Linked DNA regions of Sphaerisporangium krabiense. The protein of the gene in region 1 interacts with the protein of each later gene in a pairwise test. Links are inferred from orthologs where the notes say so. Each region holds a gene or a part of one and is shown on either strand. Other genes may lie near its edges.

Evidence for each region.
Region 2: the proteins of rimP (region 1) and rpsL interact in binary tests that used the Escherichia coli proteins (3 or more experiments, as listed by UniProt). The link is inferred for Sphaerisporangium krabiense from one-to-one orthologs.

Annotation. Positions count from the first base shown.
Region 1 is NZ_JACHBR010000001.1:4,914,708-4,917,728, reverse strand. Bases 1-2,707 are described here. They hold rimP (ribosome maturation factor RimP), read right to left. Parts: upstream 1,784-2,707; coding sequence 1,217-1,783; downstream 1-1,216. Other genes in these bases: BJ981_RS38345 (ferritin-like domain-containing protein), read left to right, coding at 2,501-2,707; BJ981_RS38350 (hypothetical protein), read left to right, coding at 1,965-2,504; nusA (transcription termination factor NusA), read right to left, coding at 174-1,193; BJ981_RS21715 (YlxR family protein), read right to left, coding at 1-190. Outside these bases: more of BJ981_RS38345, read left to right, coding at 2,708-3,001.
Region 2 is NZ_JACHBR010000001.1:753,681-756,988, forward strand. What follows is about bases 315-3,308. They hold rpsL (30S ribosomal protein S12), read right to left. Parts: upstream 2,002-3,308; coding sequence 1,627-2,001; downstream 315-1,626. Other genes in these bases: fusA (elongation factor G), read right to left, coding at 315-1,064; rpsG (30S ribosomal protein S7), read right to left, coding at 1,155-1,625; BJ981_RS03225 (DNA-directed RNA polymerase subunit beta'), read right to left, coding at 2,795-3,308. Also shown: more of fusA, read right to left, coding at 1-314. UniProt on the Escherichia coli protein: With S4 and S5 plays an important role in translational accuracy. Interacts with and stabilizes bases of the 16S rRNA that are involved in tRNA selection in the A site and with the mRNA backbone.

The DNA.
Region 1 (3,021 bases):
CCAGGCAGCGCGGAGCCGGATGCACGTAGGCACCCCGGCCGCGCGACCGCCCTCGCTGGTCGGGAACGATCACGTTCTCGACCACCACCAGGCGGAGCAGCTCGGACTTTACCGTGCGAACCCGGCAACCCACACATGTTCTGAGAGGGGCCGCCCGGCCACCGTATTCAAGCTTACCTTGTGGAGGCATCGGCGGGACCGACGGCATTGCCCGTATCCCTCGCATCCCCCGGCGGTGCCGCCTGAGTGTCGGGCCGGATGTCGATCCGCCAGCCCGTGAGGCGGGCGGCCAGACGGGCGTTCTGCCCCTCCTTGCCGATCGCGAGGGAGAGCTGGTAGTCGGGCACCGTCACCCGGGCGACGCGACCATCGAGGTCGACCACTTCCACATGTGAAACCCGGGCCGGTGACAGGGCATTCCCCACGAAATCCGCGGGATCCTCCGACCAGTCGATGATGTCGATCTTCTCGCCGTGCAGTTCGGTCATCACGTTGCGGACCCGGGAGCCCATGGGGCCGATGCAGGCGCCCTTGGCGTTGACCCCGCCCCGGCGCGAACGGACCGCGATCTTGGTGCGGTGGCCGGCCTCGCGGGCGATCGCCGCGATCTCGACGGTGCCGTCGGCGATCTCGGGGACCTCCAGGGCGAACAGCTTCTTCACCAGGTTCGGGTGCGTGCGCGACAGCGTGACCGAGGGGCCCTTGTGCCCCTTCTTCACCTGCACGACGTAGCAGCGCAGCCGCTCGCCGTGGACGTACTCCTCGCCGGGGACCTGCTCGGCGTGCGGCAGGATCGCCTCGATCTTGCCCAGGTCGACCAGGACCACCCGCGGGTCCTTGCCCTGCTGGATCACGCCCGCGACCAGCTCGCCCTCGCGGCTCGCGAACTCACCGAAGTTGATCTCGTCCTCGGCGTTCCGCAGCTGCTGCAGGATGACCTGCTTGGCCGTGGTCGCGGCGATACGGCTGAAGTTGCCGGGAGTGTCGTCGTACTCCCGGATGACCTGGCCGTCCTCGTCCAGCTCGGCCGCCCAGATGCTGACGTGCCCGGACTGGCGGTCCAGCTCGGCACGCGCCTTGCCCGCCGCCCCCTCGGTCCGGTGGTACGCGATGAGCAGGGCGTCCTCGATCGCCTTCACGACCAGGTCGAAGGAGATGTCCTTCTCGCGCTCCAGGCTGCGCAGGACGCTCATGTCAATGTCCACAAGGCTCCCCCCTAGCCCCTGCCGCCGTCGCCGCCGGCGTCGTGTTCGTCGTCTTCCAGGCCCGGCCCGCCATCCGGGTCCTCCGGGTCGTCGTCCAGCAGTTCCAGCTCGGCCTCGTCGATCCGGCGGAACTCGACCTGGACCCGCCCCTTGGCGAGCTCGTCCCAGGCGAGCAGGCGCGTCGCGCCGTCCACGGACAGCTTCACCCCCGCGTCGAGGGCCGACAGCACGCGGCCCTCGACCGTGGTGCCGTCGCGCAGGTCGGCCTTCACGAGCCGCCCCCGCGCGCGGCGCCAGTGGCGCGGCTCGGTGAGCGGGCGGTCCACCCCTGGCGAGGTGACCTCCAGGACGTACGGGCCGCCACCCATGACGTCGCTCTCGTCGAGCGCCTTGGACGCCAGCTTGCTGACGTCGGCGAGCTGGTCGAGGCTCACGCCGCCGTCACCGTCCACGATGACGCGCAGCACCCGCCGCTTGCCCGCGGGCGTGATCGTCACGCCCTCCAGGTCGAGACCCTCCATGGCGGCGACGGGTTCGAGAAGCTTGATCAGGCGGTCACGTCGAGCGTCGGCGCCCATGCTGACCTCCCATTGAATATCGGCCGCCCGAAGCGGCGGCCGAAGATGTACCTCGCCCCAACGGTTCACCAGCCTATCGACACCGGGACGCGGAAAGAGCGCCACTCGGACACCCACCCGGTGACGCGCCGTACGATGCTATGTGCCGATCCAGCGAAAGCCGTCATCCACGGGAGGCTCCGTGCGCCAGCGTGCCGTAGCCGTGTCCCGGCGAGCGGTGCTGCGCGGCACCGCCGCGGGCGCGGCCGCCGCCGCCGTCGCGGGCTGCTCCACGGGGCAGCGGGCCGCGACGCCTCCCCGTCCCCTCCCGCCCGACCCCGAGACCGTCCTGCTGACCGAGGTCATCGCCGACAAGGAGCGCATCGTCGCCCTGTACCGCCGGGCCGCGGAGCCGGGGTCGCGGAACGCGGCCGTGCTGCTCGGCTTCCAGCGGCGCCACGAGGCGCATCTGGCCGAGCTGCGCCGCCGCCTGCCGCGGCCGGCCGCGCCTTCCACTCCGGCCCCGTCGCCGTCCGGCTCGCCGCCGGTCCCCTCGCCCTCGTCCTCCTCCTCGGAGCCGGGCGAGAAGGTCTCGATCGGCAGGCTGCGCGAGGCCGAGCGCAGGTCGGCCGCCGCGCGCCCGCGCCAGATCGGCGGCGTATCCCCGGCCCTGGCGCAGTTGCTGGCCTGCATCGGCGCCTGCGAGGCCGCGCACGTGGTGGCGCTGGCGAGGGTGCCGTGATCGCGCCACAGGGGCCCGCGGCCCTGCACGCCCTGAACAAGGCGCTCGACGCCGAGCACGCGGCGGTGTACGCCTACGGGGTCGCCGGCGCGCGCCTGTCCGGCGGGCAGCGCTCCTCGGCCAGGGACGGCTTCAACGCCCATCGCGCGCGGCGCGACCAGCTCCGCGGGCTGATCACGGCACGGGGCGGCACGCCGTCGGAGTCGGGCGCGGCCTACGCGCTGCCGTTCCCGGTGAACGCCGCCGCCGACGCCGTGCGCCTGGCCGCGTTCGTCGAGGAGCGCGTGACCGCGGCCTACCTCGAACTGGCCGCCGTCGAGGACACCGCGCTGCGCAAGCTGGCGGCCCTGGCGATGCAGGAGTGCGCCGTACGCGGGTACGGCTGGAGCCCGCTGATCGCCGACCTGCCCGGCTGGCCCGCGCCCGCGGCGGCCACCCCTGTGCCCACCCCCGCGCCCACGCAGCCGCTGATGCCTCCGCCGGTATCCCTGGGCTGACGTGCCGCGGGAATAGCTCC
Region 2 (3,308 bases), 4.2 Mb from region 1 along the record:
GACGAGCGCTCCTCGCGCTTGTTGGCGTGCATCTGGTAGATCTTGCCGATCCGCTCCTTCTTGCCCTTCACCGAGTTGATCACCGCGGTGCCGGTCTCGAGCGTGCCCGAGTAGATGCGGATGTAGGTGAGCTTGCCCAGGTGCTGGTCGCTCATGATCTTGAAGGCCAGGGCGGCGAACGGCTCGTTCGGGTCCGCGTGCCGCTCGATCTCCTGCTCCTCGTTGCCGACCGCGTGCCCCTTGAAGGCGGGGATGTCGGTCGGGGCCGGGAGGTAGGCGACGATCGCGTCGAGCAGGGGCTGGACGCCCTTGTTCTTGAACGCGGTGCCGCACAGGACCGGGTTGAGCGCGCTGGACAGCGTCGTGCGGCGGATGGCGGCGACGAGCTGCTCCTCGGTGGGCTCGACGCCCTCCAGGTAGAGCTCCATGAGCTCGTCGTCGTTCTCGGCCACGGTCTCGATGAGCTTGTCGCGCCACTCGCGGGCCACCTCGGCGTGGTCGGCCGGGATGTCGACGGTGTCGTACATCTCGCCCTTGGCCGCCTCGGCGCTCCAGAGCAGGCCCTTCATCTTCACCAGGTCGATGACGCCCTTGAAGTCGGCCTCGACGCCCCACGGAAGCTGGATGACCAGCGGCGTGGCGCCCAGGCGCGACACGATCATGTCGACGCAGCGGTGGAACTCGGCGCCGACGCGGTCCATCTTGTTGACGAAGCAGATGCGCGGGACGCCGTAGCGGTCCGCCTGCCGCCAGACCGTCTCGGACTGGGGCTCGACGCCGGCGACGGCGTCGAAGACGGCGACGGCGCCGTCGAGGACGCGCAGGGAGCGCTCGACCTCGACGGTGAAGTCGACGTGGCCGGGAGTGTCGATGATGTTGATCGTGTGATCAAGCCAACTACAGGTGGTCGCGGCGGAGGTGATGGTGATGCCGCGCTCCTGCTCCTGCTCCATCCAGTCCATGGTGGCTGCGCCCTCGTGGACTTCACCGATCTTGTAGTTGATGCCGGTGTAGAACAGGATGCGCTCGGTCGTAGTGGTTTTGCCCGCGTCGATATGGGCCATGATCCCGATGTTGCGGACCCTGGCCAGGTCAAGAGCGGTCGATGTGGCCACTTCTCTCGCGTCCTCGTCGTCTCGTCGTCGCCGCCGGTGTTACCAGCGGTAGTGGGCGAAGGCCTTGTTGGACTCGGCCATCTTGTGGGTGTCCTCGCGCCGCTTCACGCTCGCGCCGAGGCCGTTGCTCGCGTCGAGCAGCTCGTTCATCAGCCGCTCGGTCATGGTCTTCTCGCGGCGGGCGCGGGAGTACTGCACCAGCCAGCGGAGGGCCAGCGTGGTGCTGCGCGCGGCGCGCACCTCCACCGGCACCTGGTAGGTGGCGCCACCGACACGGCGGCTGCGCACCTCAAGGGTGGGCTTGACGTTGTCCAGCGCTCGCTTGAGGGTGACGACCGGGTCGTTGCCCGACTTGTCCCTGCAGCCCTCGAGGGCGTCGTAGACGATCTTCTGAGCGAGCGACCGCTTGCCGCTCAGCAGCACCTTGTTGATGAGCGCGGTGACGAGCGGCGAGTTGAACACCGGGTCTGCGACCAGCTGTCGGCGCCCGGCGGGACCCTTGCGCGGCATCTCAGCTCTTCTCCTTCTTGGCGCCGTAGCGGCTGCGGGCCTGCTTGCGGTTGCGGACACCCTGGGTGTCGAGCGCACCGCGAACGATCTTGTAGCGGACACCCGGCAGGTCCTTCACACGGCCGCCGCGCACGAGCACGATGGAGTGCTCCTGAAGGTTGTGGCCGACGCCCGGGATGTAGGCCGTGACCTCGATGCCGCTGCTCAGGCGGACACGGGCGACCTTACGGAGCGCCGAGTTCGGCTTCTTGGGGGTCGTGGTGTAGACGCGCACGCAGTTGCCGCGAAGCTGTGGGCTTCCTTTGAGCGCCGGAGTCTTGGTCTTAGTGACCTTGTCCTGTCGGCCCTTTCGGACCAACTGCTGAATTGTGGGCACTACTTCTCCGTTTCGCGTCCTGGCCGGTGATACGTCCTTGGGTCGAGTCCGCTCGGCCGTGGCCGGGCTTCGGCTTCCCGTCGTGCATTTCGCAGGTACTGCCGGTGTCATGACCTGCTGATTTACCTCGCACTCCGACCCCCGCGCTCGGGCGTGTCGCGCCCGGCTCACACCCATGCACGAGGTGCGATCGGACTTTGTGGAGGAGTCGCCGCGCGGCCCCGAATCGGGGACACGCCAGCCAGTGCCCACGAGACCGCAGGCACGAAGACCAAGGCTACCCAGCTCGCCACGGCTCGTCAAAACGACTGCCCGGGGCGCGCCCCCGGTGACCCGCGGACCGCTCGGGCGACCGGGCCGAGCAGGGCCGGAGCCCGCCGAACGCCCGGATGGACCACCCGAAGGTCTTCGCGGCTCCCGGCGCCTGCGCCGGTAACCCGAACCTTTCGATCCTCATGAACCGGACGCCGATGGCAACCGGTCCAGGCAATCATCAAAAGTACCACGTACGAAGGAGTGCCGTCCACGTTCCGGCGACGTGGCGACCCTCCGGCCGTCCTCCGATGATCCGCACGCGATTCGCCGGCCCATCGGCCGCGCCGCCCCTGTGCGGCCTCAGACCCGCGCCGGGCCGGATGGGGTCCGTTACCCCACTCCCCTCCTGGGGGGCCGCAGCGGGCTCTTCAGAGCGTCCTCGCGCCCCCTGCGCCGGCCCACCGGCACGGAGCCGGCCGGCGTGAGAACGCCGGATGCCCGGAGAGCCATGCTCTCCGGGCATCCCGTCGTATCGCGCCTAGCGGTTGTACTGACCGAAGTCGTACTCCTCCAGCGGGACGGCCTCGCCGCTGCCCGTGCCGAAGGTGTAGTCGGTCGCGGAGCCGTCGTAGCCGCCGACGGTGTACATCGCCGCCTTGGCCTCCTCGGTCGGCTCGACCCGGATGTTGCGGTACTGGGACATGCCCGTACCGGCCGGGATGAGCTTACCGATGATGACGTTCTCCTTGAGGCCCAGCAGGGAGTCCGACTTGGCGTGGATCGCCGCGTCGGTGAGCACCCGCGTGGTCTCCTGGAACGACGCCGCCGACAGCCACGACTCGGTGGCCAGCGACGCCTTGGTGATGCCCATGAGCACCGGACGGCCGGAGGCGGGGGTGCCGCCCTCGGCGACGACCTCGCGGTTGACCATCTCGAACCGCGGCCGCTCGACGAGCTCGCCGGGCAGCAGGTCGGTGTCCCCGGACTCCAGCACGTTCACGCGCTTGAGCATCTGGCGCACGATGATCTCGATGTGCTTGTCGTGGATCGAC